DNA from 3 places in the Streptomyces sp. NPDC031379 genome. Region 1 is predicted to be linked to each of the others. Evidence: riboswitches for the same ligand, from Rfam matches in the RefSeq annotation. Region 1 holds a riboswitch; each other region holds the start of a gene.
The links. A riboswitch is a leader RNA that binds a small molecule or an ion and turns the genes downstream of it on or off. The one in region 1 is predicted to bind S-adenosylmethionine.

Region 2: another riboswitch for S-adenosylmethionine. It lies ahead of ACZ5CW_RS29865 (amino acid ABC transporter permease); the one in region 1 lies ahead of thrC (threonine synthase).
Region 3: another riboswitch for S-adenosylmethionine. It lies ahead of ACZ5CW_RS20845 (aminotransferase class V-fold PLP-dependent enzyme); the one in region 1 lies ahead of thrC (threonine synthase).

The regions. Positions count from the first base shown of each region.
Region 1 covers NZ_JBVIIT010000001.1:130,780-141,164, reverse strand. The annotation lists gene groL (chaperonin GroEL) at 1-481, opposite strand, end outside; gene ACZ5CW_RS00725 (cold-shock protein) at 793-996, opposite strand; gene ACZ5CW_RS00720 (MoaD/ThiS family protein) at 1,440-1,718, opposite strand; gene thrC (threonine synthase) at 1,715-2,998, opposite strand; SAM riboswitch class I at 3,016-3,181, opposite strand; gene ACZ5CW_RS00710 (glucosyl-3-phosphoglycerate synthase) at 3,354-4,298, shown strand; gene ACZ5CW_RS00705 (alpha,alpha-trehalose-phosphate synthase (UDP-forming)) at 4,390-5,817, shown strand; gene otsB (trehalose-phosphatase) at 5,805-6,680, opposite strand; gene ACZ5CW_RS00695 (DUF3263 domain-containing protein) at 6,717-6,941, opposite strand; gene ACZ5CW_RS00690 (extracellular solute-binding protein) at 6,976-8,262, opposite strand; gene ACZ5CW_RS00685 (ROK family protein) at 8,375-9,319, shown strand; gene nagA (N-acetylglucosamine-6-phosphate deacetylase) at 9,412-10,385, shown strand, end outside.
Region 2 covers NZ_JBVIIT010000023.1:70,445-80,829, forward strand. The annotation lists gene ACZ5CW_RS29840 (LLM class flavin-dependent oxidoreductase) at 1-484, opposite strand, end outside; gene ACZ5CW_RS29845 (putative leader peptide) at 608-718, opposite strand; gene ACZ5CW_RS29850 (GNAT family N-acetyltransferase) at 787-1,533, opposite strand; gene ACZ5CW_RS29855 (ABC transporter substrate-binding protein) at 1,592-2,611, opposite strand; gene ACZ5CW_RS29860 (amino acid ABC transporter ATP-binding protein) at 2,706-3,497, opposite strand; gene ACZ5CW_RS29865 (amino acid ABC transporter permease) at 3,494-4,474, opposite strand; SAM riboswitch class IV at 4,844-4,954, opposite strand; gene ACZ5CW_RS29870 (glutathione S-transferase C-terminal domain-containing protein) at 5,032-5,919, opposite strand; gene ACZ5CW_RS29875 (putative leader peptide) at 5,996-6,118, opposite strand; gene ACZ5CW_RS29880 (NAD(P)/FAD-dependent oxidoreductase) at 6,351-7,511, shown strand; gene ACZ5CW_RS29885 ((2Fe-2S)-binding protein) at 7,508-7,810, shown strand; gene ACZ5CW_RS29890 (FAD-dependent oxidoreductase) at 7,803-9,221, shown strand; gene ACZ5CW_RS29895 (dihydrodipicolinate synthase family protein) at 9,310-10,206, shown strand; gene ACZ5CW_RS29900 (proline racemase family protein) at 10,222-10,385, shown strand, end outside.
Region 3 covers NZ_JBVIIT010000013.1:232,948-243,332, reverse strand. The annotation lists gene ACZ5CW_RS20880 (L,D-transpeptidase) at 10-1,272, shown strand; gene ACZ5CW_RS20875 (response regulator) at 1,353-1,754, opposite strand; gene ctaE (aa3-type cytochrome oxidase subunit III) at 1,909-2,529, shown strand; gene qcrC (cytochrome bc1 complex diheme cytochrome c subunit) at 2,592-3,404, shown strand; gene qcrA (cytochrome bc1 complex Rieske iron-sulfur subunit) at 3,401-4,459, shown strand; gene qcrB (cytochrome bc1 complex cytochrome b subunit) at 4,456-6,096, shown strand; gene trpD (anthranilate phosphoribosyltransferase) at 6,217-7,281, shown strand; SAM riboswitch class IV at 7,356-7,472, shown strand; gene ACZ5CW_RS20845 (aminotransferase class V-fold PLP-dependent enzyme) at 7,616-8,992, shown strand; gene ACZ5CW_RS20840 (Lrp/AsnC family transcriptional regulator) at 9,021-9,302, opposite strand; gene ACZ5CW_RS20835 (rhomboid family intramembrane serine protease) at 9,299-10,090, opposite strand; gene ACZ5CW_RS20830 (hypothetical protein) at 10,244-10,385, shown strand, end outside.

The sequences.
Region 1 (10,385 bases):
CGATCAGCTCGCCGATCTGGGTGTCGGCGGCGGAGATGGACGCGGTGGAGGCGATCTGCTCCTTGGTCTCGACGTCCTTCGCCTGCTCCAGCAGGGCGGCGGAGACGGCCTCGACGGCCTTCTCGATACCACGCTTCAGAGCCATCGGGTTGGCGCCGGCGGCGACGTTGCGCAGGCCTTCCTTGACCAGGGCCTGGGCGAGCACGGTCGCGGTGGTCGTACCGTCACCGGCGACGTCGTCCGTCTTCTTGGCGACTTCCTTGACCAGCTCGGCGCCGATCTTCTCGTACGGGTCCTCGAGCTCGATCTCCTTGGCGATGGAGACACCATCGTTGGTGATCGTGGGGGCGCCCCACTTCTTCTCGAGGACGACGTTGCGGCCCTTGGGGCCGAGCGTCACCTTCACGGCGTCCGCGAGCTGGTTCATGCCGCGCTCGAGGCCGCGCCGCGCCTCCTCGTCGAACGCGATGATCTTGGCCATGTGAAGTGGTCCCTCCAGGACTGGGGGTGATTCCTTCGGACCGCGCCCGCGCCCGCGACGGACGGCTCGCCGGCCTGTGGTTCCTTGCCCCACCTGGCCTGCGGGCCTCACCGACCCGGTCCTTCTTTGTCACTCTCACCTTCAGAGTGCTAACGCCAATGATTAGCACTCGGCATGGTCGAGTGCAAGCGCCTCCGGGGGGAACGGGGGGCACTCAGCCGCCCGCGAACAACGGGACGCCGGGCACGACCCCGGGCACGACGAAGGGCCCGCACCCTGTGCCGGTGCGGGCCCTTCGTCACAAGAAACGTTCAGGCGCTGAGGCGAACCATGTCGGCCTGCGGGCCCTTCTGGCCCTGCGAGATCTCGAACTCCACCCGCTGGCCCTCTTCCAGGGTGCGGTAGCCGTCCATCTGAATGGCGCTGTAGTGGACGAAGACGTCCGCACCACCGTCGACCGCGATGAAGCCGTACCCCTTCTCCGCGTTGAACCACTTGACGGTGCCCTGAGCCATGCCTAACTCCCCTATTACTGGCCCTTGCACAGATCCGCACTTCGCGGACCCGGGTCAGACCTCACCCCCCATGGGACGGGGGCGTGCGCCGGAACGCGTCGACCGCGGCTGAATGTATCTGTCCAACTGCCGTCTGCAACAGGTCAATCGGACGAGAATTCCGGACGAGCCCGATCCGGAATGTGCCGAGAATTCGTCCGAATTCAGGGCAAGTCGGGCTCCACAAAAGGAACAAAAGCCGCATGAAACCCGCATACTTTGGCTACTTCTTGTCGGGCTGTGCGGCGCGAATACAGGGCTCGCGACCCGAAGACCACGACCGTGTTCCCCAACTGTACCGCGCTCAATCACACAGAATTGCCCCCTCCGCTTCTCTCACGGAGGGGGCAATCCGATGAACAATACGTAACCGCTGTTACCGAAGGTAATGATCGGTCATTCGGTCAGCAGCCGCCGGCGACGGCCGGAATGATCGAGACGCCCGCGCCGTCGGGGGTCGCCGTCTCCAGGCCCTGCTCGAAACGGACGTCGTCGTCGTTGACGTAGACGTTGACGAACCGGCGCAGCTTGCCCTGGTCGTCCAGCACCCGGGCGGCGATTCCCGTGTGGTTCTTCTCCAGGTCCCCGATGACCTCGGCGAGGGTCCCGCCCTCGGCGGTGACCTCGGCCTGGCCGCCGGTGTAGGTGCGCAGGATGGTCGGGATGCGAACGGTCACGCTCATGCGAGGCCAGCCTCTCGGAAGGAGTCCAGGGTCGGGCGGATGGTGGCGGTGAGGCCGGTGCCGGCCACCGCGTCGAGGGTCTTCAGGCCGTCACCGGTGTTGAGGACGACCGTGGTCTTCGCCGGGTCCAGCACGCCGTCCTTGAGCAGCTTGCGGGTGACGCCGACGGTCACCCCGCCGGCCGTCTCCGCGAAGATGCCCTCCGTGCGGGCCAGCAGCTTGATGGCGTCGACGACGTCCGCGTCCGTCACGTCCTCCACGGCACCGCCGGTGCGGCGCGCGATGTCGAGGACGTACGGGCCGTCGGCCGGGTTGCCGATCGCGAGGGACTTGGCGATGGTGTTCGGCTTCTGCGGGCGGACCACGTCGTGGCCGGCCTTGAAGGCCGTGGACACCGGCGAGCAGCCCTCGGCCTGCGCACCGAAGATCTTGTACGGCTTGTCCTCGACCAGACCGAGCTTGATCAGCTCCTGAAGGCCCTTGTCGATCTTCGTGAGCTGGGAACCGGAGGCGATCGGGACCACGATCTGGTCCGGGAGCCTCCAGCCGAGCTGCTCGCAGATCTCGTACGCCAGGGTCTTGGAGCCCTCCGCGTAGTACGGCCGCAGGTTGACGTTGACGAAGCCCCAGCCCTCACCGGCGGGGTCACCGATCAGCTCGGAGCAGAAGCGGTTCACGTCGTCGTAGTTGCCCTCGATGCCGACGAGCTCGCCGCCGTAGACCGCGGCCATGACGACCTTGCCCTGCTCCAGGTCGTGCGGGATGAACACGCAAGAGCGGAAGCCGGCCCGGGCGGCGGCGGCGCCCACGGCACCGGCGAGGTTGCCGGTGGAGGAGCAGGAGAGCGTGGTGAAGCCGAAGGCGCGGGCGGCCTCCAGGGCCTGGGCGACGACACGGTCCTTGAAGGAGTGCGTCGGGTTGCCGGAGTCGTCCTTCACGTACAGGCCCCCGGTGACGCCCAGTTCGCGGGCGAGGTTGTCGGCCTTGACGAGCTTGGTCCAGCCCGGGTTGAGGTTGGGCTTGTCGGCCACGTCGGCGGGGACGGGCAGCAGGGGCGCGTAACGCCAGATGTTCGCGGGGCCCGCCTCGATGCGCGCGCGCAGCTCTTCGGTGTCGTAGGCGGAGAAGTCGTAGGCGATCTCCAGCGGGCCGAAACACTCCTCGCACGCGAAGACCGGGCCGAGGGGCACGCGGTGACCGCACTCGCGACAGCTCAGGGCGGCGGCGGGACCGAGGTCGACGGCGGGATTGCTGGTGCTTGCAACTGTCTGCACAGCCATGGAGGCGAGGCCCTTTCTCCTCATCTTCCTCACGACGCATCTCGCCGTGAGACGGATTTGGCACCTTCCCTAGCCGGGAGCCTCGCGGAGACGATCAGAACGGAGCGCTCTGATCTACGAGAACCGGCTGGAGGGTTGCCGGGGCTTCATCGGGCCGTGTCCCTCTGCCCCTCTGGATGAGCTGTATGCGGTTGTGTACGCCGGTGACCCCCGACATGCGATGGTCATCGGCGTTGTTCAAGACTGTAACCGAAGGCCAGGACAGTTGAGATAGTCGTCCGAACCGCGAGATGGATCACAGAGGCGCCGCACGGCGTCACCGCGTGTGATCACGAACAGTGAGGAGCCGCAGACCGTGCTGGAAGAAGTCGAGCGCTGGCTGGCCACCCGCTCCTGGTCCGTGACCGATCGCCCTCTCCACCGGATACTGGCCGCCAAGCAGCGCACGGGGCAGACGATCAGCGTCGTGCTGCCCGCGCTCAACGAGGAGGAGACGGTCGGCGACATCGTCGCGGTCGTCCGTCACGACCTCGTGGAGCAGATCCCGCTCGTCGACGAGATCGTCGTCGTCGACTCGGGTTCCACCGACCGCACCTCGGCGGTCGCCGCCGCCGCGGGCGCCCGGGTCGTCCACCGCGACGACATCCTGCCGCGCATTCCCACCGTCCCCGGTAAGGGTGAAGTCCTGTGGCGATCGCTGCTCGTCACCGGCGGGGACATTCTCTGTTTCATCGACGCGGACCTGAGGGAGTTCTCCTCGGACTTCGTCTCCGGGATCGTCGGTCCGCTGCTCACCGACCCCGGGGTGGACCTGGTCAAGGGCATGTACGACCGCCCGCTGGGGGGCTCGGCGGGGCAGGGCGGCCGGGTCACCGAGCTGATGGCCCGCCCGCTGCTGAACATGCACTGGCCCCAGCTGGCCGGCTTCGTGCAGCCACTGGGCGGTGAGTACGCGGCCCGCCGCTCCCTGCTGGAACAGCTGCCGTTCCCGGTCGGCTACGGCGTGGAGCTGGGCATGCTGGTGGACGCCCTGCACCTGGTGGGCCTGGACGCGCTGGCCCAGGTGGACGTGGGGGTGCGCAAGCACCGGCACCAGGACGGGCAGGCGCTCGGCCGGATGGCGGCGGCGATCTACCGCACGGCCCAGCTGCGGCTGGCCCGCGGGCATCTGGTCCGGCCCGCCCTGACCCAGTTCGAGCGGGGCGAGGACGGTTTCGAGCCGCGCACCTACTCGGTGGACACCGAGGAGCGGCCGCCGATGGCGGAGATCGCGGAGTACGCGGCACGCCGGGTGGCGTGAGGCGTGTGAACGCGGAAGAACGGCCGTATACAGCCCCTTCCGGGGTGGACCGTACGTTTGAGCGTTTCCGGGCCGGGCTAGGTTGAGGCTTATGGCTTCCACGCACGGTGCTGAGGTGCTGGTCGCGTCCAATCGCGGCCCGGTTTCGTACACGGTGGACGAGGGCGGCTCGCTGCGCGCCAGGCGGGGCGGCGGCGGGCTGGTCTCGGGGCTGTCGGCCATCGGGCCGGACGCGGGCTCGGTGTGGGTGTGCGCCGCGCTGGGCGACGGCGACCGGGAGGCCGTACGGCGCGCGGACGGCGGACTGCTGCCGGCCGAGGAGACCGGCGGGCAGCGGGTGCGGATGCTGGACATCGACGCGACCGTGCACGCGGAGGCGTACAACGGCATCGCCAACTCGGTCCTGTGGTTCGTCCACCATCTGCTGTACCAGACCCCGCTGGAGCCGGTCTTCGACGCGGAGTTCCGCCGGCAGTGGGCGTCGTACGAGGCCTACAACCGGGCGTTCGCCGAGGCGCTGGCCGAGGAGGCGGCCGAGGGCGCGGCGGTGCTGATCCAGGACTACCACCTGGCCCTCGCGCCCCGGATGCTGCGCCGGCTCCGCCCCGATCTGCGCATCGGCCACTTCTCGCACACTCCGTGGGCCCCGCCGGACTACTTCCGTCTGCTGCCGGACGACATCGCCGCCGAGCTGCTCACCGGGATCCTGGGCGCGGACCGGGCGGCGTTCCTCACCCACCGGTGGGCGGACGCGTTCAAGGACTGCTGTCACGCGGTGCTGGGGCCCGGGATCCCCTCGGGCACGCGGATCGGTGTGCACGGGCTCGGCGCGGACGCCGACTTCCTGCGCGAGCGGGCCCACGAACCCGACGTGGACGAGCGGATGGCGGCCCTGCGGGCGGAGATCGGCGAGGGACGCAAGACGATCGTCCGCGTCGACCGCACGGAACTGTCGAAGAACATCGTGCGCGGGCTGCTGGCGTACCGGCAGCTGCTGGACGACCACCCCGAGTGGCGCGAGCGGGTCGTCCACGTGGCGTTCGCGTATCCGTCCCGGCAGGACCTCGCCGTGTACCGGGACTACACGGCCGAGGTGCAGCGGGTGGCGGACGAGATCAACGCCCGGTACGGGACGGCCGACTGGACGCCGGTGGAGCTGCACGTGAAGGACGACTTCGCGCGCTCGCTGGCCGCGTACCGGCTCGCCGACGTGGCGCTGGTCAACCCCATCCGGGACGGCATGAACCTGGTCGCCAAGGAGATCCCGGTCGTCTCGGACGAGGGAGTCGCGCTGGTGCTGTCCCGGGAGGCGGGGGCGTACGAGGAGCTGGGCGAGGACGCGATCGTGGTGAACCCGTACGACATCGGGGGCACGGCCGAAGCGTTGCACGCGGCGCTGGCCATGCCGGCCGGTGAGCGGGCGGAACGGTCGAAGAGGCTGGCCGCGTCCGCGACGGCGCTGCCGCCCGCCCGGTGGTTCCTGGACCAGTTGCACGCCCTGGACGATCAGTCCAGCTGAGCCGCCAGCCGCCGCAGCAGGTCCACGACGCCTGCCGGGCCGTCCACCACCAGGTCGGCCCGTTCGGCCAGTTCGGTCACCTCCGTGCTGCCGCTGCAGACCAGGAGACCGGGGACGCCGTCGGAGCGGAGTTCGTCCACCGCGGCGAAGGCGGGGAGGTCGCCCAGGTCGTCGCCGGCGTAGAGGACCGACTCGGCGCCGACCTTGCGGGCGTACTCGCCGAGCGCGACGCCCTTGTCCATGCCCGGCGGGCGCAGTTCCAGCACCATCCGGCCGGGCTCGACGATCAGGCCGTGGCGCCCGGCCAGGTCGGTGAGGGGCCCCCGCAGGGCCTCGAACGCGGCCTGCGGGTCCTCGGCGCGGCGGGTGTGGACCGCGACCGCCCGGCCCTTCTCCTCGATCCACGTGCCCTGCCAGGCGCCGACGCGGTCGAGCAGGCCGGGCAGCTCCGCGCGGACCGCCGCCACGCCGGGGTGCGGGGCGGGGGCGGTGACCGTGCCGGTGGCCGCGTCCCAGCGTTCGGCGCCGTAGTGGCCGAGGACGGTCAGATGCTCCAGGCCGGGCACGCCGGCGAAGCCGCCGTAGCGGACCGCGACACCGGCGGGCCGGCCGGTGATCACGGCGACGGACGTCACTTTGGGAGCGAGCGCGGCGATCGCGGGCACCGCTTCGGGGTGGGCGCGGGCCTGCTCGGGGTCGGCGACGATCGGGGCCAGCGTGCCGTCGAAGTCCAGGCCGATCAGCGCGGTGCGGGGCCGCGCGAGCAGGGCGGCGAGTCCGTCCCGGCCGGGCCGGGTGGCCGGGGTCGGCAGGGGTTCCATCGGGTTGGTGGGGTCCGGGGAGTCCGTCGTATGGGTGCCCATACGGCGACACTATCCGCGGAACGGCGAGTCCACTCCTCAGCGCTCCTGGCGGCGGGCCTGCCGTACCCGGCGCAGGCGGTTCACCGTCACCGGGTCGTGGGCCAGGGCCCGCTCGTCGTCCAGGAGGGCGTTGAGGAGCTGGTAGTAGCGCACGGGCGAGAGGTCCAGCTCCTCGCGTATCGCGCGTTCCTTCGCGCCGGGGCCGGGAAAGCCCCGGCGCTCCAGCGCGAGGATGGCCTGTTCGCGGCGGCCGAGTTCCATGGGGCCACCGTAACGCCGGGCACCGACAGCGGGGTCAGTTGACGTTGCTGCTGTCGGCCGCCGTGGCCGACGCCTGCAGGCGGGTCAGGACACCGGAGGGGCTGCCGCCGGGGGCGACCGCCTGGCCGATGTCCTTCTTCACGGCCGCGCTGACCGACGCCCAGGAGGTCTTGCCGACCGGGTACAGCTCGGAGGTGGGCAGCTGGTCGAGGAAGGGGTGCAGGGCCTTGTCCGGGGCCGCGTCCGACTCGCTCATGGTGTTGGAGGCGGTGCCGGTGACCGGCAGCAGCCCGTACTCGCGGGAGAAGGCGAGCACGTTCTTCTCGCTGTAGACGAAGTCGAGGAAGTCGCCGGCCTGGTCGGCGTGCCCGTTCTGCTTGAAGCCCATCATCCAGTCGGTGACACCCATCGAGGCCCTGGACGTACCGGTGCGGCCCGGCATCGGCACCATGCCGAACTTCACGCCCTTCGCGGCGGCCTGCTGGATCAGCGTGGGGTGCCCGTCGACCATGCCGACCTGGCCGTCGGCGAACGCGGCGAAGGCGTCCGCGCGGTTGAGCTTGCCGGGCGCGACCGGGCCGGTCAGGCCCTTGCCGACCAGGTCGTCCCTGAGCCAGGTGAAGGTGTCGACGTTCTGCGTGGAGTCGATGGTGTAGGTGCCGACGTCGTCGGTGTAGCCGCTGCCTCCGTTGCCGCCGCTCAGCAGCCACTGCATGGTCTCGGCCTGGGCCTCCTCGGGGCCGAGGGGCAGGGCGTAGGGGTACTTCACGCCCTTGCCCTTGAGCGCCTCCGCGTCGGCGGCCAGCTCCTCCCAGGTGGTGGGCGGGGTGGTGATGCCGGCCTTGGCGAAGAGGGTCTTGTTGTAGAAGAGCACGCGGGTGGAGGCGGCGAAGGGGATGCCGTACTGCGTGTGCTTCCACTGGCCCGCGTCGGAGAGCTGGGAGAGGAAGTCGGCCTGGGTGCGTATGGAGAGCAGGTCGGAGACCGGGTAGAGCTTGCCGGCGGCCGCGTAGTCGGCGTAGGCGCCGATCTGGGCCAGGTCCGGGGCCTCGCCGGCGTCGACCATCTCCTTGACCTTGCGGTCGACGTCGTTCCAGGAGTAGACGCTGACCTCGACCTTCACGTCGGGGTGCTTGGACTCGTACTCCTCGGCGAGGGTCTCCCAGTACTTCTTGGAGCTGTGGGCGGCCGAGTCGCCGTAATCGGCGGCGACGAGTCTGAGGGTGACGTCGGAGGAGCCCGTACTCCCGCAGCCGCCGAGGACCGCCGTCATGCCCAGTGCGGACACCACCGCGATCGTTCCTGCTGTACGCCGACGCACCGTCAAAGCCCCAACCCTGCTGTCTGACCGTTCAATATATGGACACATAAGGTCTACACCACGCGAGTGGACTAGACCTCTCCCGGGTGCGAGGGTCACACTAGGCCCCGTGGTGAGACATGTCATCGCCCTGGACGTGGGCGGTACCGGGATGAAGGCCGCCCTCGTCGGCGACGACGGCGCGCTGCTGCACCGCGCCCGCCGCGCCACCGGCCGCGAGCGCGGACCCGACGCGGTCGTCGCGGCGATCCTCGACTTCGCCGCCGAGCTGCACGCCCACGGCGTGCAGCGCTACGGCGAGCCGGCCGCCGCGGCCGGCATCGCGGTCCCCGGCATCGTCGACGAGCAGCGGGGCATCGCCGCCTACGCGGCCAACCTCGGCTGGCGGGACGTCCCGCTGCGCGCCCTGCTCGCCGAACGGCTCGGGGTGCCCGTCGCCCTCGGCCACGACGTGCGCACCGGCGGGCTCGCCGAGGGCCGGATCGGCGCGGGACGGGGTGCCGACCGGTTCCTCTTCGTGCCGCTCGGCACCGGGATCGCCGGCGCCATCGGCCTGGACGGCCGGGTGGAGGCGGGCGCGCACGGCTTCGCGGGCGAGATCGGCCACATCGTCGTACGCCCCGGCGGCACCCCCTGCCCCTGCGGGCAGCACGGCTGCCTGGAGCGGTACGCCTCCGCGTCCGCCGTCAGCGAGGCCTGGGCCGCGGCCTGCGGGGACCCGGAAGCCGACGCCGCCGACTGCGCCAAGGCGGTCGCGTCCGGTGACCCGAACGCCGTCCGGGTCTGGCAGGAGGCCGTGGACGCGCTCGCCGACGGACTGGTCACCGCACTCACCCTGCTGGACCCGCGCACGCTGATCATCGGTGGCGGCCTGGCCGAGGCGGGGGAAGTGTTGTTCCCACCGCTGCGGGACGCCGTCCGGCGGCGGGTCACCTTCCAGAAACTGCCGGCCATCGTCCCCGCCGCCCTCGGCGACACCGCCGGCTGCCTGGGCGCGGGACTCCTCGCCCGGGATCTCCTGACGACCACTCCTACGACTCCGGAGGTAAGCACCTGATGGCAACCGAGCGGGACAATCAGGCGCCGGCCGGGAACAGCGCCCCGGAAGGGGCGCGGGGAACGGCGCGACAAGCCCCCACCGGCCCGCAGGTGCTCACCGGCGCAAAGGTGGTGCTCCCCACCGGAACCGTGGAGAACGGCCAGGTGGCGATCGACGGCCGGCACATCACCGCCCACCCCCCGGCCGACGCCCCGCTGGTCGACGTGAGCGGCCACTGGGTGCTCCCGGGCTTCGTCGACATCCACAACCACGGCGGCGGCGGAGCCTCCTTCTCCGGCACCGCCGACCAGATCCTCACCGCCGTCCACACGCACCGCCTGCACGGCACCACCACCCTGGTCGCCTCCACCGTCACCGACGAGATGGACCTGCTGGTGCGGCAGGCCGGGCTGCTGAGCGAACTCGCCGAGCAGGGGGAGATCGCCGGCATCCACTTCGAGGGGCCCTTCATCTCGCCGTGCCGCAAGGGCGCGCACTCCGAGGCGCTGCTGCGCGACCCGGAGCCGGCCGAGGTCCGCAAGCTGATCGACGCGGCGCGCGGCAAGGCGAAGATGGTCACCCTCGCGACCGAACTGCCGGGCGGCATCGACTCCGTACGGCTGCTCGCCGAGCACGGCGTGATCGCGGCGATCGGCCACACGGACGCCAGCTACGAGCAGACGGCCGAGGCGATCGACGCGGGCGCCACCGTCGCCACCCACCTCTTCAACGCCATGCCCGCCCTCGGTCACCGCTCCCCCGGCCCGGTCGCCGCCCTGCTGGAGGACGAGCGGGTCACGGTCGAGCTGATCAACGACGGCACACACCTGCACCCCGCCGCGCTGGAGCTGGCCTTCCACCACGCCGGCGCGGGCCGGGTCGCGTTCATCACCGACGCGATGGACGCGGCCGGCATCGGTGACGGCCGCTACATGCTCGGCCCGCTGGAGGTCGAGGTCAGCGAGGGCGTGGCCCGGCTGGTGGAGGGCGGCTCGATCGCGGGATCCACGCTCACGCTGGACCGCGCGTTCAAGCGGGCGGTGACCGTCGACCGGCTCCCGGTGGAGGACGCCGTGACCGCCCT
Region 2 (10,385 bases), on a different contig from region 1:
CGGAGGGGCTGTCATAGGCGTCGATCAGGGGAATCGTGCGGCGGCCGAAGTGGTCGGCCTCGTTGGGCCGGGCGGTGATCTGCACGCGCAGGCCCGCGCGCCCGCTGCTGACGTAGTCGAGGGTGGCGATCGCCTTGGAGATGTGGAACGGCTCGGTGTGTGTGGCCACCACGGTCGGGACCACGCCTATGTGCCGGGTGAGCGGGGCGACGCGGGAGGCGACGAGGACCGCGTCCAGCCGGCCGCGGACCTGGTCGGTGCGCTCGTCGGGTTCCAGGAAGCGGGAGGACTGCGGGCCGAGGCCGTCCTCGATGGTGACGAAGTCGAGCAGGCCGCGTTCGGCCTCCGTGACCAGGTCGGTCCAGTATCCGGCGGTGAACAGCTCACGGGGGCGGGCGCCCGGCTCGCGCCAGGACGCGGGATGCCAGCCGGTGCCGTCCAGCGCGACGGCGAGGTGCAGGGCGGGAACGGGAGTTGAGGACACGTCGGTGCCTTCCTTGATGTCCGTACGTGAACACCGGCTCGCGCGGCAGGGCGTCGGCGCGGGGCGAGCGCGGCAGGAGGAGCCCCGTGCCGGGGCCAGGGGCCGGGGCACGGGGGGGGAACGTCAGTGGCGACAGAGCGCGGCGGACACGCGCTGGAGATCTATGTGCGGCCGGGAGTGCAGGCGGACGGAGCGGTACGGGTGCGGGACGCGCAGCGGGAGTACACGTGTCACGGCCGTCACCTCCGTCCGTCGGGCGCGGCGGGCCTGGTCGGCGACCGCCTCGCGGATCTCGTCAGGACTCACAACGCCCGTCCGGCGCTGGTTGTTCCCGGTGTGCGGACCTGGACGATCCGCGAGCGGCGGCGGAGGGTGAACCCGATCGACTCGTAGAGCCGGATCGCCCTCATGTTGTCCGCGGCGGCGTGCAGGAACGGGGTGTCCCCGCGGTCGCGGATGCCCGCGGCGACCGCCCGCACCAGCCGTGTGGCCAGTCCGCGGCCGCGGTGTCCTGGGTCGGTGCAGACGGCGCTGATCTCCGTCCACCCGGGCAGCCGCAGACGCTCCCCGGCGAGCGCGATCAGCCGCCCCTCGTACCGGATGCCGAGATAGGTGCCCATCTCCACGGTCCGTTTCAGGAACGGGCCGGGTCTGGTCCGGGCGACCAGGTCGAGGATCTCGGGGACGTCGGCGGGTCCCAGCCGTACCGCTTCCGCGGCGTGCTCGGCTCGCAGTCCGGTGTCGACGAGCTGGACGCCGGTTCCGCCACCGACGACCTCCCACCCGTCGGGGACCCGCTCGACGGGCTTGATCCGTACGGTGCGCCCCGGTCCGACGAGGGTGTGCAGGTCGGCCCAGGTGGCCGGGTCCGCCGGGTCGGCGACGGCGGCGAAGGCGTAGGTCTCGGGCAGGTAGCGGGCGGCACGGCCCACGCGTTCGGCGAGGTGGGCGTGCGGGCCGTCGAGAGCGGCCCAGACGGCGTTGTCGAGGACAGCCGTGTCGGACGGGGTCGGGGCTCCGCCTCCGCGGAGGTCGGTCGGTAGGGCCACGGAGGCGGAGTCCTTTCTCGACTCGTCCGGTGCGGTGCCGGTGGGCGGTGACGGTGGATCAGGAGTTGTCGAGCGGCAGCCCGGGCGGGTTGACCTCCGACTTGGCCACAGCCTCGTTGGAGAGGTTGTAGGCCGCCAGCCACTTGGCGTACTGCCCGTTCTTGATCAGGTGGTTGATGGCGTCCGCGAGCGGCCGTGCGAGCCCGCTGTCCTTCTTGGCCGTGGCGGCGATCAGCCCTTGCAGGGTCTCGCCGGCCCCGGAGAAGGTGCCCGCGCTGCGGGTCGGGTGGGGCGTGTTCGCGGTCTGCCGGGCGCGGTAGGCGACACCGGGGTTGGGTCCGAAGTAGGCGTCGATCTTGCCGCTGCTCAGCGCCAGGTTGACGGAGTTCTGGTCCGGGAAGTACTTGACGGTGAGTTTCTTGCCCTCCTGGGCGAGCTTGGCCTTCCACTCCAGGAGGATCTTCTCCTGGTTGGTGCCGGAGCCCACGGAGACCGTCTTGCCCGCGAGGTTCTCGTAGTCGTCGTCGAAGTTCCAGGTGCTCTTCTTCAGCACCTCGAAGGCGAGGTTGTCCTGCCGGTAGGAGGCGAACTCGTACTTCTTCTTGCGCTCCTCGGTATCGGTGACGTTGGAGAAGGCCACGTCGACCTTGCCGCTGTCGATGCCGACGAAGAGGTTCTCCCAGGTGAAGTTCCTGATCTCGGGCTCGAGGCCGAGGACGGCGGCCACCAGGCGGCCGAAGTCGGGCTCGGAGCCGGTGAGGGTCTTCTGGTCGCTGCCGACGTAGTTCAGCGGCGCGGACCCCGACGGCAGGGCTCCGATGCCGATGACGAGCTTGCCGCTCTTACGGATGGACTCGGGCAGTTCGGCGCTGATGGACTTCACCTCGGAGACCTTCAGGCCGGTCTCCTTGGCGGCTCCGTTGGACAGCTGCCCCACGGTGACCGTGCCGGTGGCCTCGGTCTTGGTGGCGGCCTCGCTGTCGCCCCCGCAGGCGGCGAGCCCGGTGGCAAGGGTGGCGACGGCGGTCGCCGCGGTGATGCCGCGTATCAGGCTGCGTCGAGAGATGTGGGTAGGCATGGCGTGGCTGTCCTTGTCTCGCTGTCGAGGGTGATGAGGGTGGTGCGGGAGGGTGCTGCCGTGGGGGGAGGTCATGGGTGCGCCGGCAAGCCGGTCAGAGCACCTTGGCGAGGAAGTCCCGGGTCCGTTCGTGCCGGGGCCTGTCCAGCACCTGGCCGGGCGGTCCCTGTTCGACGATCCGGCCGCCGTCGATGAAGACGACCCGGTCGGCGACCTCGCGGGCGAAGCCGATCTCGTGGGTGACGATGACGAGGGTGGTGCCGCTGGTCGCCAGGTCCTTGATGACGGCCAGCACCTCGCCGACGAGTTCGGGGTCGAGCGCCGAGGTCGGCTCGTCGAAGAGGATGACCCCGGGCCGCAGGGCGAGGGCGCGGGCGATGGCGACGCGCTGCTGCTGCCCGCCGGACAACTGCCGTGGGTAGGCGCCGGTCCGGTCGCCGAGGCCCACGCGTCCGAGCAGTTCGCGGGCCAGCTCCTCGGCCGCCGGCCTGGCCAGCCGGCCGGTGGCGACGGGCGCGGCGGCGACGTTGTCGAGGGCGGTCAGGTGCGGGAAGAGGTTGAAGTTCTGGAAGACGAAGCCGATCCGGCTGCGCTGGGCCAGGATGGTGCGCTCGCTGAGTTCCTTGAGGCGGTCCCCGTGGCGCCGCACGCCGATCAGTTCGCCGCCCACGCTGACGTGGCCGATCTCGGGCTTCTCCAGGTGGTTGACGACCCTGAGCAGCGTCGACTTGCCGGAGCCGGACGGTCCGAGGATCACGGTGACCTCGCCGGGGCGGATGGTCAGGTCGATGCCGTCGAGGACGCGGTGGGCGCCGTACCACTTGTGGACGTCGTGCACCTCGATCGCGGCGGGGGCGGCCTTCTCGCGGAGCTGGGCGCTGGTCATACGGCGGCCTCCCTGCGCAGCCGGGCCCGCAGGTCGGCCAGGCCGGCCCGGGCTCTGCGCAACGGTGTCGGCGGCAGGGTGCGGGTGGCGCCCCGGGCGTAGTGCCGCTCGACGTAGAACTGGACGACGGACACGGCGCTGGTCAGGATCAGGTACCAGACGGTGGCGACCAGCAGCAGCGGCACGACGTCACCGGGGTAGGTGTTGCCCATCGTCTGCACCGTGCCGAACAGGTCGAGCAGGGACACGTAGAACACCAGGGAGGTGCTCTTGACGAGGCCGATCAGCTGGTTGACGTAGTTCGGGGTGATGGACCTGAGGGCCTGCGGGAAGACGATCCTGCGGAACTGGTAGCCCTTGGGCAGGCCGAGCGCGGACGCCGCCTCGTGCTGCCCCTGGTCGACGGAGAGGAGACCGCCGCGGACCACCTCGGCCGCGTAGGCGGACTCGTTGAGGCTGAGGCCGACGACAGCGATGGCCATGTCGGTGGCGAGCTTGGACTCGTCGAAGCGGACGAAGGCGGGACCGAACGGCACACCCAGGCTCAGCGTCTGGTACAGGGCACTGAAGTTGTACAGGAAGATCAGCACCACGATCAGCGGTACGGAGCGGAACAGCCAGGTGTACGTCCAGCTGACCGCGCGCAGCACCGGGCTGCCCGAGAGCCGGCCGAGCGCCAGCACGATTCCGCCGGCCAGCCCCAGCACGGCGCTCAGGGCGGCCACTTCGAGGGTGACGACGAGGCCGTCGAGAACGGCCGGGCGCAGGAACCAGTAGCGGAAGCGGTCCCACTGGTAGAACGGGTTCGTGACCAGTCCGTGCAGGATCTGCGCGACGAGCACGAGGACGACGGCGGTGACGATCCACCGGCCGGGTCGGCGCAATGGCTGAACCCGTTGTGCGGTAAGGGGTTTTGACGGTACGTCGGGGGCGGGCGCCTCGGCTAGGGAGAGGGCGGCGCCTGGGGGTTCACTCATGGCGGGCTCCGGCGGAATCGGACACCCCGGGACGGCGGCGAGCGGGCGCGGGTCACGACGGCACTACGGCACGGGGCACTGCGGCACGAGGTGGCACACGGGAACGCGCGGAACCGGGAGCTGGGCGGACAACGGCACACCACACGGACGGTGTGCGTGACGGACGCGGGGGGCTGGGAAGCTTGCGTCAGCCCCGACAGCGGGCAGAGCCCGGTGCGGTACACAGTGCGCTGTTGACGCGGAGCAGATCGACGGCGCGGTTGGCGACGAGGAGCTGGGCGCGCGACGGTACGCAGCCCTGAGGGCGGCTCGCGGCCGTCCTGGGAGCTGCGTACATGGCGTCACCTGTCACTGTTCCGGCCCCGCGGGGCCTCGCGCTTACCGAAAACGTCGTCCGGTCCGGTCGTCACCTGGGGCACCCCACCGCGATGCGAGGGTTGCCGGTCAGCGAGCCAGGGCTTGGCGCTGACGCTCATGACCGTTCTGAGCCGTAAGTAAGGCAGTTGCCCGTTCGAATGTCAACGGCCGTCCGCGAAGTGGACGTACGGAGCCCGCTCTCACCTGCGGAAAGCGTCCGGTGCATCCCCCGCGTGGCCGACCCAGTCCAGGATCTGGACAGCTGCGCCGGCGGCCTCCAGACCCTGGCAACGGCCGTGGTGGCGGCGGGAGATGCCGTCCAGGTCGAGGTGGCGGCCGAAGGCGGGGTGGGCGGCCAGCCGGCGTGCGTAGGCCCACAGGGTGCGGTGGTCGGCGATCCGGTGTACGGCGGAGGCGTCGAGGTGACAGCGGTGGACGGTGTCGAGCTGCACCAGGGTCACCCACAGCTCGATGTCGGCGGCGGTGAGCCGGTCGCCGACGAGGTACTCCTCACCGGTCAGCCGCCGCTCCAGCCGGCCGAGGGTGTCGAGCAGGACGTCGAGGGCGGCGGCCTGCTCGGCGGGGTCGGCACCGGCACGTCCGGCGCGCTGGGCGGCCTCCTCGATGCCGTCGGCGCACATCCGCTCGACGGCCTCGATCACCGACTCCGTTCCGCACGGATACAGCGAGGCCCGCGCGTCATGCGGAAAGCGGTCCAGGTCGCGCAGGATGTCGGGGGCGTGAGTGCTGACGATGCGTCCGGACCAGTCGTCGCTGAGGACGGGCGCGAGGGCCGGACCGGTGTAGTGGTGGACGCTTGCCTCGTACAGCGGGCGCAGCGCGGCGTGACCGCCGCCGGGACAGTCCGGGACTGCGGGCAGGACGGTGACCGGACAACTGCCCTCCAGGCCGAGCAGGTGGTGCCCGACGGCGAGACGCAGCCCGTCGGGACAGGCGGTCGAGAGATGGAGCCGGTACCGGTGGGGCACGGCGTAGTGGCCGCTGCGCGCGTCCCGGCCGATCCGCCCCCGGAAGAGGGGGGCGGACCGGCGCAGGTGCGAGGCGGTGGCGAGCGGACTGACGGACATGCGTCTCCCCTGTTCGTGGGCGTGCGGACGGGCGCGACGGCAGGCGCCGTCCTTCGATGAGAGCGAGGGAACGGGCTCAGGGCCGGCCGCTGATCGCGCTGCAGACACGCAGCAGGTCGATATGGCGCCGGGAGGTCAGGAGGGGCGCGGTGAACGGCGTCCGGCTCGCTCGGCCGGTGACCGTTTCGAGGCGCGCCATGATTCCCTACCTGTTCACTAGGATTCCCTCCTTGGAGTGTCGATCCGGCTTCGTACGACGTCAAGGGGGCGTCCACGCCTAGGACTCCGGGCGGGTGACTAGACGGGCGACCGGGCGAGGGCCGTACGGGCCGACCGGGGCGGGCCGGACGGGCGACCGGGGCGGGCCGGAACGGGCGAGGCGGTGTGCTCGGGGTCTCCTCAGAGCCAGCGACATGTGACATAGTACTGACGTGGCGAAGCGACTGACCTGCGATGTCGTGGTCGTCGGAGCCGGAATGGTGGGCGCGGCGTGCGCACTGTACGCCGCGCGGGCCGGCCTCGACGTGCGGGTGGTGGACCGGGGACCGGTGGCCGGCGGCACCACCGGCGCGGGCGAGGGCAACCTGCTCGTCTCCGACAAGGAACCGGGACCCGAACTCGAACTTGCCCTGCTGTCGGCCCGGTTGTGGGCGGACCTGGCCGGGGATGCGGGCGCGGCGATCGAGTACGAGCCCAAGGGCGGCCTCGTGGTCGCCTCGACGTCCGCCGCCCTGGCCGCGCTGGCGGACTTCGCCGTGGGGCAGCGGGCCGCCGGCGTCACCGCCACCGCGGTCGGCGGAGACGCACTCCGAGAACTGGAACCGCACTTGGCTCCTGGCATGGCGGGCGGCATGCACTATCCGCAGGACGCCCAGGTGATGCCCGCGCTCGCCGCGGCACAACTGCTCCGCGCCTCCGGGGCCCGCCTGCACACCGGCCGTACGGTGACGGGGGTGCTGCGGAGGGCGGACGGGACGGTGTGCGGCGTCCGCACCGACCGGGGCGACCTCCACGCGCCGGCCGTGGTGAACGCGGCCGGTACCTGGGGCGGCGACCTCGCCGCACTCGCGGGCGTCCGGCTGCCGGTGCTCCCACGGCGCGGCTTCGTGCTGGTCACCGAGCCACTGCCCCGGATGGTCCGGCACAAGGTGTACGCCGCGGACTACGTGGCCGACGTGGCGAGCGACTCCGCCGCCCTGCGCACCTCGCCGGTCGTCGAGGGCACGGCCGCCGGACCGGTGCTGATCGGCGCCTCCCGCGAGCGGGTGGGGTTCGACCGCTCGTTGTCGCTTCCGGCGGTACGGGCGCTCGCCGCGGGGGCGATCGGCTTGTTCCCCTTCCTGGAGCGGGTCCAGGCGCTGCGGACGTACGCGGGCTTCCGGCCGTATCTGCCCGACCACCTCCCGGCGATCGGCCCCGACCCCCGGGTGCCCGGACTGTTCCACGCCTGCGGGCACGAGGGAGCGGGCATCGGACTCGCCACCGGCACCGGACAGTTGATCGCGCAGACGCTCAGCGGGAAGGCGGCGGAGCTGGATCTCACGCCGTTCCGGCCGGAGCGGTTCGACACCGACGGAGGCGACACGCCGTGAATCCCAGGGAGTTGGTCCGGGCCCGGCCGGGCGAGACGTTCACCGTCACCTTCGACGGCCGGACCGTGGCGGCCCTGCCCGGCCAGACGGTGGCGGCGGCACTGTGGGCCGCGGGCGTGACGGCCTGGCGCAGCACCCGTGGCGCGGGCCGGCCCCGCGGGGTCTTCTGCGGGATCGGGGTGTGCTTCGACTGCCTCGTGACCGTCAACGACCGCCCGAACCAACGGGCTTGCCTGGTGCCGGTACAGCCGGGAGACGCGATCCGCACACAGGAGGGTACGGGACGGGACGATGACTGAACGACCCCACCTCGCCGTCATCGGCGCGGGCCCCGCAGGACTCGCCGGAGCCCTGGCGGCAGCCGCACGAGGCGTCCACGTCACCCTCGTCGACGCGGCCGGCCAGGCGGGCGGACAGTTCTACCGGCAGCCCGCCCCGGCCCTCGGCGCACGCCGGCCGCAGGCCCTGCACCACCAGTGGCGCACCTGGGAGCGATTGCGGGACGGACTCGCCCGGCACCGCACCGCGGGGCGGATCAGTCACCTGACGGATCATCATGTCTGGTGCGTCCAAGGGGAATCGGACACGCCGCGACGGGACTCGGGCACGGGCTCCCTCTCCGTGTACGCGCTGCACGGCTCCGCACAGGAGGAGGGCGTCACCGTCCGCGCCGACGCGGTTCTGCTCGCCACCGGCGGTTACGAGCGCATCCTGCCCTTCCCGGGCTGGACGCTCCCCGGGGTCGTCACGGCGGGCGGCGCGCAGGCCATGCTCAAGGGCGGACTGGTGCTGCCCGGCCGGACGGCCGTCGTCGCCGGAACCGGCCCGTTGCTGCTGCCCGTGGCCACCGGGCTCGCCGCGGCCGGCCCCCGGGTGGCCGCGCTGGTCGAGTCCGCCGGCCCCCGGGCGGTACTGCGCCGGGCGCCTGCCCTGGCCGCCCAGCCGGACAAGCTCGCCGAGGGTGCCGGGTACGCGGCCCGGCTGCTGCGCCACGGCGTACGCGCCCTGCCCCGGCACGTCGTCGTCGAGGCACACGGCACCGACCGGCTGGAGGCGGTCACCGTGGCCGCACTCGGCCGGGACGGGCGGACCGTACCCGGCAGTGCCCGCCGCATCCCCTGCGACACCCTGGCCGTGGGTCACGGCCTGCTGCCGCACACCGACCTCGCCGAGACCCTCGGCTGCACCCTGTCCGGCACCGCCGTACGGGTCGACGACGAGCAGCGTACGGATGTCCCCGGCGTCTGGGCCGCCGGGGAGACCACCGGCGTCGGCGGTGCGGCCCTCGCCCTCGCCGAGGGTCACATCGCCGGACACTCGATCGCCGCCCGCCTGCGCGGCACCGCCCCCGACCCGCGCCGCTGGTCCGCCGCCGCTCGGGCCAGGACGCGGCTGCGCCGCTTCTCCGCGGCGCTCGACGCGGTCTGCGCACCGCCTGCGGGCTGGACCGCCACGGTCACGGACGACACGGTGGTGTGCCGCTGCGAAGAGGTCACCGCCGGGGAGGTCCGTACGGCCGCGGACACGCTCGGCGCCACGGACCTGCGCTCCGTGAAGCTGCTCACCCGGGCCGGGATGGGCTGGTGCCAGGGCCGGATGTGCGCACCTGCCGTGGCCGGGCTGACCGGCTGCCCGCTCACCCCGGGACGCCGCCCGTTCGCCCGGCCGGTACCGCTCGGCGTGCTGGCCGCGCTGCCCGACCCGGACTGACCCGGCCTGACCCGGACCGGGTCCGCACCCGCGGGCCGGACCGCACCTCCCAGTGATATGTCACACCCTATTGAATGAGGGATCACCCATGACCCATCCGCAGCACCGCCCCTGGCGCGGCATCCTGGTCGCCACCGCGCTTCCCCTCCGCGACGACCTCTCGATCGACTACGACCGCTACGCCGAGCACTGCGCCTGGCTGGTCGAAAACGGGTGCGACGGCGTCGTGCCGAACGGCTCGCTCGGCGAGTACCAGGTGCTCACCCCCGAGGAGCGCGCACGGGTGGTGGAGACCGCCGTGGCCGCGATCGGGGGCGAGCGGGTGATGCCGGGCGTCGCCGCGTACGGCTCCGCCGAGGCGCGCCGCTGGGCCGAGCGGGCGGGCGAGGCCGGCTGCGCGTCGGTGATGCTGCTGCCGCCCAACGCCTACCGCGCCGACGAGCGGTCCGTCCTCGGCCATTACGCGGAGGTCGCGCGGGCGGGCCTGCCGGTGGTGGCGTACAACAACCCGATCGACACCAAGGTCGACCTGGTGCCCGAACTCCTCGCCCGGCTGCACGGCGAGGGTCACATCCACGGCGTCAAGGAGTTCTCCGGTGACGTCCGACGCGCCTACCGGATCGCCGAACTCGCCCCGGAACTGGACCTGCTGATCGGTGCCGACGACGTCCTGCTGGAGCTGGCCGTGGCCGGCGCCAAGGGCTGGGTGGCCGGATATCCCAACGCGCTCCCCCGGGCCTCGGCCGAGCTGTACCGTGCCGCCGTGGCCGGGGACCTCACCACCGCGCTCCCCCTCTACCGGCAGCTGCACCCGCTGCTGCGCTGGGACTCACAGGTGGAGTTCGTGCAGGCGATCAAACTGTCCATGGACGTCGTCGGGCGCCACGGCGGCCCGGTGCGCCCGCCGCGCGTCCCGCTGCCGCCCGAGCGGGCGGCCGCCGTCCGCGCGGCCACCGAGAAGGCCGTTGCCGCAGGACTCGTCTGACAGGGAGGCCGGACCATGCGCAGCAAGCTCGTCCTGCACGCCGTCGACTCGCACACCGAGGGCATGCCGACCCGCGTGATCACCGGCGGGATCGGCACCGTACCCGGTGCGACGATGAACGAGCGACGGCTGTACTTCCGTGAACACCACGACGCCGTCAAGCGGTTGCTGATGAACGA
Region 3 (10,385 bases), on a different contig from region 1:
CGTGATCGTATGAACCACACTCCGCGGACCCGCACCGTCGTCAGCTGCGCCTTGCTGGTGACCGCCCTCGGCGCGGGCGTCACCGCTTGCGGTTCGGACGGCAACCCCCTGTCGGCCAGGCCGTACGACGCAGCGGACCTGATCTCCTTCAACGGCCCCACCGACGCAGAGAAGCGGGCCGACCCGGACAAGCCCCTCGAGGTCACCGCCAAGAGCGGTGAGGGCCGCATCACCGACGTCACCGCCCAGGACGCCACAGGGCGATACGTGGCGGGCGAACTCGCCGCCGACGGCAGCCGGTGGCACAGCACCTCCCCGCTGGCCGCCAACGCCCACTACACGCTCACGGTGAGCACCGAGGACGAGGACGGCGCGCCCGGCCGCAAGGTCCTCGTGTTCGACACCACCAAGCCCACGAGCAAGAAGAGCCTGCACGTCACGTTCGGGCCGAAGGCGGGCGAGTACGGAGTCGGGCAGCCCATCACGGCCCAACTCGACCAGGAGATCAAGGACAAGGCGCAGCGGGCCGTCGTGGAGCGTGCCCTCAGAGTGGACTCCGTGCCGGCCGTGCCGGGTTCCTGGTACTGGGTGAGCGCCAAGGAACTCCACTACCGGCCCAGGGAGTACTGGCCCGCCCACGCCACCGTCCAGGTGCACAGCAACCTGGACGGCGTCCGGATCAGCGACCGGCTGTGGGGCGGTAAGTCCAAGGCGCTGAAGATCACCACGGGCGACCGGATCGAGGTCGTCACGGACGCCGCCGCGCACCAGCTCACGTACTACAAGAACGGGCAGCAGATCCAGCAGATCCCCGTCACCACCGGCAAGCCCGGCTTCGAGACCCGCAACGGGGTCAAGGTCGTGCTGGAGAAGCAGTACTTCGTACGGATGCGCGGCAGCACCGTCGGCATCGCCGAGGGCACCTCCGACTCCTACGACCTGCCGGTCTACTACGCCACCCGGGTCACCTGGTCCGGCGAGTACGTCCACGCCGCCCCCTGGTCCGTCGGCTCCCAGGGCTACGCCAACGTCAGCCACGGCTGCACCGGGATGAGCACGTCCAACGCCGAGTGGCTCTTCGACAACGTCCGCGAGGGGGACATCGTCAAGGTCGTCAACTCCAACGGCGACCCCATGGAGCCCTTCGGCAACGGCTTCGGCGACTGGAACGTCGACTGGAAGAAGTGGCGCACGGGCAGCGCGCTGATCAACGGCGCCCCGGACGGCCCGGCACCGGCGGACGCGGTGAGGCTCCAGCCGACGGCCGTGTGAGCGCCCTGCAGGGGCGCGGGGAACGGCGCGACGAGCCCCGGCGAACCGGCGGCCGCGCACCCACCTCGCGCCCCACCCCGCTAGGCGCTCAGCAACCGCTTCTGACGCAGCAGGGAGGCCAGCGCGGCGGCGAACTCCACAGGGTCCACCGGCAGCGTCACAGCGGCGTCGGCCCGGCTCCACGTGGCCAGCCACGCGTCCTGGGGCCGGCCCATGAGGAGAAGTACCGGCGGCGAGTTGAACACCTCGTCCTTGATCTGCCGGCACAGGCCCATGCCCCCCATCGGCACGGCCTCGCCGTCGAGCACACAGACGTCGATGCCGCCCTTGTCCAGCTCGCTCAGCACCGCCGCGGGCGTGGCGCACTCCACGAACTCCACCTGGGGAACGTCCGGAGCGGGCCGACGCCCGGCGGCCAGCCGTACTTGTTCGCGGGTGTTGGAGTCGTCGCTGTAGACCAGCACCGTGGCGGTCGGCTGCATTGTTCCTCCGGGACGTCAGCGTCGTACGGACAGGACGGACAGGGCCGTTTGGGCGGATGTTACTCCCATGAACACCACGTCAGCACCGGTTCGGCGGGCAGCAACACTCCGAACGGCACCCCCCGGAGTGAGGGCGGGATAAGCGACCGACATAATGTCGGTCGTGGCGACAGCAACGACAGTAGAAACCGGGCACGCGCACCCGTCGGTCAACCGGCCGAACCTCACCAGCGTCGGAACCATCATCTGGCTGAGTTCCGAGCTGATGTTCTTCGCGGCCCTCTTCGCGATGTACTTCACCCTCCGGTCGGTGACCGGACCGGCTCACTGGAAGGAACAGGCGGAGGCGCTCAATGTGCCCTTCTCCGCCACGAACACCACGATCCTGGTGCTCTCCTCCCTCACCTGCCAGCTCGGCGTGTTCGCGGCCGAGCGCGGCGATGTGAAGAAGCTCCGTGGCTGGTTCATCCTCACCTTCATCATGGGTGCGATCTTCATCGGCGGTCAGATCTACGAGTACACCGAGCTGGTGAAGAAGGACGGCATCTCGCTGTCCTCCGACCCGTACGGCTCGGTGTTCTACCTGACGACCGGCTTCCACGGCCTGCACGTGACGGGCGGTCTCATCGCCTTCCTGCTGGTCCTCGGCCGTACATACATGGCCAGGAGGTTCACCCACGAGCAGGCGACCGCCGCCATTGTCGTGTCCTACTACTGGCACTTCGTCGATGTGGTCTGGATCGGCCTCTTCGCCACGATCTACCTGATCAAGTAGCCGGGACCGCTCCCGCACATCCAGAAGCACCGACGCAGAAGATCCTGACACCGGGGTAATCCGTGAAAAAGCTCTCCGCACGACGACGCCATCCGCTGGCGGCGGTCGTCGTCCTACTCCTCGCGCTGGCGGCCACTGGGGGGCTGTACGCCGCGTTCGCGCCCGCGGGCAAGGCGCAGGCCGATGAGACCTCCCAGTCCCTGACCATCAAGGAGGGCAAGAAGCTCTACGAGGTAGGCTGCGCCAGCTGCCACGGCACCGGTGGCCAGGGCTCCTCCGACGGGCCGAGCCTCGTCGGTGTCGGGGCCGCGGCCGTCGACTTCCAGGTCGGCACCGGCCGTATGCCGGCCGCCACCTCGCAGGGCGCCCAGGCCCCGCGCAAGAAGCCCGTCTACACGCAGGCCCAGATCGACCAGCTCGCCGCGTACATCGCGTCGCTGGGCGCCGGCCCGAACGTGCCGACCAAGCAGCAGTACGGTCCGGAAGGCGCGGACATCGCCAAGGGTGGCGAGCTGTTCCGCACCAACTGCGCGCAGTGCCACAACTTCACCGGCAAGGGTGGTGCGCTCACCGAGGGCAAGTACGCCCCCAGCCTCGAGGGCGTCGCCCCCAAGCACATCTACGAGGCCATGCAGACCGGCCCGCAGAACATGCCGTCCTTCCCCGACACCACGATGTCGGAGAAGAACAAGAAGGACATCATCGCGTACCTGCACGCGGTCAACAGCGACGAGACGGACAACCCGGGCGGTATGGAGCTGGGCGGCCTCGGGCCGGTCAGTGAGGGTCTGTTCGCCTGGATCTTCGGTCTGGGCGCGTTGATCGCGGTCGCCGTCTGGGTCGCCGCTCGGACCGCAAAGGCCAAGAAGTCATGAGTAGCCAAGACATTCCAGAAGAGAACCTGCCCGCTGAGCAGGAGCACGCGCACGGCGCCGTGAGCGTCGCGGACGAGGAGAACCCGTTCGCGGACCCGGGTCTGCCGCCGCACGAGCACCGGATCCAGGACATCGACGAGCGGGCCGCCAAGCGGTCCGAGCGCGCGGTCGCCCTGCTGTTCACGGTGTCGATGGTGGCCACCGTCGGCTTCATCGTCTCGTACGTCGCGATCCCGCACGACAAGTCGATCTTCGTCTTCCCGATCGGGCACCTCAGCGCGCTGAACTTCGCGCTGGGTCTGACCCTCGGTGTGGCGCTGTTCTGCATCGGCGCGGGCGCGGTCCACTGGGCCCGCACCCTGATGTCCGACGTGGAGGTCGCCGACGAGCGGCACGCGATCGAGGCTCCGGCCGACGTGCGCACCAAGGTCCACGACGACTTCCGTCAGGGCGCCAAGGAGTCGGCGCTCGGCCGTCGCAAGCTGATCCGCAACACGATGTTCGGCGCGCTCACCCTGGTGCCGCTGTCCGGCGTCATGCTGCTGCGCGACCTCGGCCCGCTGCCCGGCACCTCGCTGCGCCACACCCTGTGGGCCAAGGGCAAGCGTCTGGTCAACATGAACACGAACCTGCCGCTGCGTCCCGAGGACGTCGCCGTCGGCTCGCTCACCTTCGCCATGCCCGACGGCCTGGAGGAGAAGTCCGAGGAGTTCCAGACGGAGATCGCCAAGGCGGCCCTGATGATCGTGCGGCTGCAGCCGGGCAACATCAAGGACAAGCGCGAGCTCGACTGGTCGCACGAGGGCATCGTCGCCTTCTCGAAGATCTGCACCCACGTCGGCTGCCCGATCTCGCTGTACGAGCAGCAGACGCACCACGTGCTGTGCCCGTGCCACCAGTCCACCTTCGACCTCTCCGACGGTGCCCGAGTGATCTTCGGCCCCGCCGGCCACGCCCTGCCGCAGCTGCGCATCGGTGTGGACAGCGAGGGTTACCTCCAGGCGCTCGGCGACTTCGAGGAGCCCGTCGGTCCTGCATTCTGGGAGCGCGGATGAGTACTGCACCGAACGAAGAAGAGTCCCGCTCTCGCGGGAAGGCACCGGCCGGCGAGCGGATCGCCGACTGGGCCGACGGCCGGCTCGGGATCTACTCCCTGGCCAAGGCCAACATGCGCAAGATCTTCCCCGACCACTGGTCGTTCATGTTGGGTGAGGTCTGCCTCTACAGCTTCATCATCATCATCCTGACGGGTGTCTATCTGACGCTGTTCTTCCACCCGTCGATGAACGAGGTGGAGTACCACGGCAGCTACGTCCCGCTCCAGGGACAGCTGATGTCCGAGGCGTTCAGCTCGACCCTGCACATCTCCTTCGACGTGCGCGGTGGTCTGCTGGTCCGGCAGATCCACCACTGGGCCGCCCTGATCTTCCTCGCCGGCATGTTCGTGCACATGATGCGCGTGTTCTTCACCGGCGCGTTCCGCAAGCCGCGTGAGATCAACTGGCTGTTCGGCTTCCTGCTGTTCGTCCTGGGCATGTTCACCGGCTTCACCGGTTACTCGCTCCCGGACGACCTGCTCTCCGGCACCGGTGTCCGCTTCATGGAGGGCGCGATCCTGTCCGTGCCGATCGTCGGCACGTACCTGTCGTTCTTCCTCTTCGGCGGCGAGTTCCCCGGCCACGACTTCGTGGCCCGGTTCTACTCGGTCCACATCCTGCTGCTGCCGGGCATCATGCTCGGCCTGGTGGTCGGCCACCTGATCCTGGTCTTCTACCACAAGCACACGCAGTACGCGGGCCCCGGAAAGTCCGAGAAGAACGTCGTCGGCATGCCGCTGCTGCCGGTCTACATGGCCAAGGCCGGAGGCTTCTTCTTCCTGGTCTTCGGTGTCATTGCGGCCATCGCCGCGGTCGCCCAGATCAACCCGATCTGGGCCATGGGCCCCTACCGTCCGGACCAGGTGTCCACCGGCGCCCAGCCCGACTGGTACATGGGCTTCGCCGAGGGTCTGATCCGCTTCATGCCGGGCTGGGAGATCAACCTCTGGGGTCACACGCTCGTCCTGGGCGTCTTCATCCCGCTGGTGCTCTTCCCGCTGGTCCTGGCTGCGATCGCGGTCTACCCGTTCATCGAGTCCTGGGTCACCGGCGACAAGCGCGAGCACCACATCCTGGACCGCCCGCGCAACGCCCCGACCCGTACCGCGTTCGGTGTCGCCTGGGTGACGATCTACATGATCACCCTGGTCGGCGGCGGCAACGACCTGTGGGCCACGCACTTCAACCTGTCGATCAACGCCGTCACCTGGTTCGTCCGGATCTCCTTCTTCGTCGGACCGGTCATCGCGTTCATCCTCACCAAGCGGATCTGCCTCGGCCTGCAGCGCCGCGACCGCGACAAGGTGCTGCACGGTCGCGAGACCGGCATCATCAAGCGCCTGCCGCACGGTGAGTTCATCGAGGTGCACGAGCCGCTCAGCCAGGAGCAGCTGCACACGCTCACCGCGCACGAGCAGTACAAGCCGGCCGAGATCGGCCCCACGGTCGACGAGAACGGTGTCCAGCGCAAGGTGACGGGCTCGGAGAAGCTGCGTGCCAAGCTCTCCAACGCCTACTACGGCGAGGACAACCAGATCCCGAAGCCGACCGTCGAGGAGTACAAGGAGATCACGAGCGGCCACGGCCACCACTGATCCCCGCGTCGCCACGCCACGCTGAGGGCCCCGTCCGGGTTGCGGACGGGGCCCTTCGCTGTGCCCCGGGCTGGATAGGGTGGTGTACGACTGCGCAGGACTGTGTACTAGGAGCGGCTGATGAGCGCTGTGACCCCCGCTGGAGGCGACACCGCGGCGGGCCGTTCCTGGCCCGTCCTGCTGAACGGCCTGCTGGACGGCCGTGATCTCTCCGCCGACGAGACCGCGTGGGCGATGGACCTGATCATGCGCGGTGAGGCCACCGACGCCCAGATCGCCGGCTTCATGGTGGCACTGCGGGCCAAGGGTGAGACGGTCGCGGAGATCTCCGGACTCGTCCGGACGATGTACGAGCACGCCAATGTGATCGAGGTGCCGGGCCCGGCGGTCGACATCGTCGGCACCGGCGGAGACGGTGCCAAGACGGTGAACATCTCCACGATGTCCTCGATCGTCGTCGCGGGCACCGGGGCGAAGGTCGTCAAGCACGGCAACCGTGCCGCGTCCTCCGCCTCCGGGTCCTCCGACGTCCTGGAGAAGCTCGGGATCAATCTGAACCTGACCCCCAAGCGGGTCGCCGAGGTCGCCGAAGAGGCCGGCATCACCATCTGCTTCGCGGTGAAGTTCCACCCGTCCCTGCGCCATGTGGCCGCGGCCCGCGGCCAGTTGGGCATCCGGACGACCTTCAACGTGCTCGGTCCGCTGACCAACCCGGCCAAGGTGCGCGCCCAGGCGGTCGGCGTGGCCGACCCGCGCATGGCGCCGATCGTGGCCGGTGTCCTCGCCGAGCGCGGCAACTCCGCGCTGGTCTTCCGCGGCGACGACGGCCTCGACGAACTGACCGTCACCGCCACCTCCCGGGTGTGGGTGGTCCGCGACGGCGAGGTCCGTGAGGAGACCTTCGACCCGCGGGACGTGGGCATCGACCTCGTCCCCGTGGACGCCCTGCGCGGCGCCGATGCTGCCTACAACGCGGAGGTCGCCCGCCGTCTGCTGGACGGCGAGCAGGGCGCGGTGCGGGACGCGGTCCTGCTGAACTCGGCGGCCGCGCTCGCCGCTCTGCGGCCGACGGACGCACCCCTCGCCGACCAGCTGAGCGCCGGTATGGCCGAGGCGCGGGAGTCGATCGACTCGGGCGCGGCCAAGCGGGCGCTGGAGAGATGGGTGGCGGCGAGCAACGCCTGACGACACCGTCGATCGTCCCGCGATCCGGACACGGGTTGCGGGACGACGATCATTTCGCGTACGTTCCCGTATCAGGTCATGAGTGACAGTCATGAGGCCCCGGCCGACTGTCCGGCAACCCTCCGTCCGTGGCGGGGTGCCCCGGGTGAAGACCAGGTCGTAGGCAGCGAGGTCTACGGCAAGCGCGGACCCCTCGAACCCAGGGGTCCTGGTCGTACGAGGGAGCCTTCCGTGAGCAAGCGAATGCGATAGGGCCGCAGAGCCCCGCCTCCGCACCCCCCTTTCACCTTTCTTCCGTACGCGCCTTTCGCGTACGTCCTCACGGGAGTTCCCCATGTCTGTCTCCACCGCTGCCGTCGACCAGACCGTTTGTGCCCCTCTGCCCGTTCTGGGCCGTGATGTCACCGTCCCGCTCGTGACGGGCGGCGAAGTCACCTACGCCGCTCTCGACTACGCGGCCAGCGCCCCCGCCCTGCAGCGGGTCTGGGACGACGTCGCCGCCTACGCCCCCTACTACGGCAGCGTCCACCGGGGTGCCGGCTACCTCTCCCAGCTCTCCACCGAGCTGTTCGAGAACGCCCGCAAGGCGGTCGCCGAGTTCCTCGGCTGCCGGGAGAGCGACCAGGTGATCTTCACCCGGTCGACCACCGACTCCCTCAACCTCCTCGCCCGCGCTCTCCCGGCCGGCTGCCAGGTCTTCGTCTTCGAGACCGAGCACCACGCCTCCCTGCTGCCCTGGCAGGACGCCGAGGTCACCTACCTCGATGCCCCGCGCACCCCGTGGCAGGCCGTCGAGACCCTGGAGCGGGCGCTGGCCGACCGCACTGCGTCCACCGAAGGGGGCCACGGCCCGGCCCTGGTCTGCGTCACCGGCGCCTCCAACGTCACCGGCGAGCTGTGGCCGGTGCGTGAGCTGGCCGCCGCGGCCCACGCGCACGGCGCCCGGATCGTCCTCGACGCCGCCCAGCTCGCCCCGCACCACCCGGTGGACATCCGCGACCTGGACGTCGACTGGGTCGCCTTCTCCGGGCACAAGCTGTACGCCCCCTTCGGCTCCGGTGTCCTGGCCGGCCGCGCCGACTGGCTGCGGGCGGCCGAGCCGTACCTCGCGGGCGGCGGCGCCAGCCGCAAGGTCACCCGGCGCACCGACGGGGGAGTGGACGTGGAGTGGCACGAGAGCGCCGCCCGCCACGAGGCCGGCTCCCCGAACGTCATCGGTGCCCACTCCATCGCGTCGGCCTGCAAGGCCCTCACCGAGGCCGGCTGGGAGTCCCTCGTCGCCCGTGAGCAGTACCTGGTCCGCACGGTCCGCGAGGGCCTGGCCGAGGTGCCGGAGGTCCGGATCCTCTCCCTCTTCGGCGACGAGGTGCCGCGCGTCGGCGTGATCTCCTTCGTCGTGGAGGGCTGGAACAGCTCCCACTTCGCCGCCGCCCTCTCCGCCGAGTACGGCATCGGCGTCCGCGACGGCCTCTTCTGCGCCCACCCGCTGGTCCGCACCCTGCTGGGCAGCGACCCGCAGACCCAGGGCGAGTGCGGTGCCCCGGAGGCGGCCCCGGGCGAGAAGTCCCTCAACGCCATCCGCGTGAGCTTCGGCGCGGGCACGCCGGACGAGCACGTGCGGCGGTTCGTCGCGGCGGTCAAGGAGCTGGTGACCGAGGGTGCGAAGTGGACCTACCGCACCGAGGAGGGCCGCTGCGTCCCGGCGGTGTGACGCGACGGGCGTGGAGGGCGGCGCGTTCCTAGTTGTCGAGGCCGATCGCGAACGCGGCCTCGAGGTCGTGCTGGGAGTAGGTGCGGAACGCGACGTGCGTGTCGGTGCCCTCCACGCCCGGGATCTTGCTGATCCGGCCGGGGATGACCTCGGCCAGGTCCTCGTGCTGCCGGACCCGGACCATGGCGATCAGGTCGTAGGTGCCGGTGACCGAGAAGACCTCGCTGACGCTCTCCAGCGCGGCGATCTGCTCCGCGATCTCGGGGATCCGGTCCACGCTGGTCTTGATGAGGACGATCGCGGTGATCACGGCTGGTTCTCTCCCTCGGACGCCGGGGCCGGTGCGGAGTTCACTCTAGTCCTCCCGTCTCCCGCCACCGGCCGCCCGAGGCGCCCCTTCAGGCCCTTCCCGCTGCCGTAGCGCACCCACGCGTAGCCGAAGCCGAGCCCGAAGCCCACGAGGTGCGCGAGATAGGCGACGCCCGGGCCGTCGGAGGCCCGGCCCGCCGCCAGCCACTGCAGGCCCGCCCAGAAGGGCAGCACCACCCAGGCCGGGAAGCGCAGTGGCAGGAAGAACAGGAACGGCAGAAGACTGGTGACGCGGGCACGGGGGAACAGGTAGAGGAACGCTCCGAGGACCGCCGAGATCGCCCCGGAGGCGCCCACCAGCGACTGCTCGGAGGCGGCGTTGGCGGCCGCGTAGCCGAGCAGGGCCAGGTATCCGCAGCCGGCGTAGAAGAGGGTGAAGTGCACCCGGCCCATCCGCTCCTCCGTCATCGCTCCGAAGACGAAGAGGAAGAGCATGTTGCCGAGCAGATGCACCCAGCTGCCGTGCACGAACAGGGCGGTGGCCGGGGTGAGCGCCTCGCGGACCACTCCGTCGAACAGCTCGGCCGGGACCACGCCCCAGCGGCGGAAGTACGCCCGCTGTGCGGCGAGCAGCGCGTCCCCGGAGCCGTACGCCGGGGCGAGACCGGAGGCCGGGCCGAGGACGAAGATCAGGCAGCACAGGGCGATGAGGCCGTATGTCACCGGGGCCGTGGCCCCCCGGACCGTTCTGAATGTCCTGCCGGCCGCCGTGCTCCAGGTGCTGATCATGACTACAGAGCATGACGTAACGGGACGCAAGCTGACAGACCGCCTCGCCGCCGTGGACGGACGGGCGGCGAGTACCCGCCAGGCCGTAGGGTTACGAGCCACACGCGTCGGCCGGCGGCGCGGACCGAGAACGAGAAGGAAGCGAACCACACGATGACGGTTCCCCTGCCGACCGCCACGACGCGATGGCGCTGCAGCCTGTGCGGCAATCTCACCCGGTTCGACGTGACCCGCTCGTCGAAGGTCGTCGAGTACGTCCACCTCGACCTGGCGGGCGAGCCGACGGTGGAGGAGC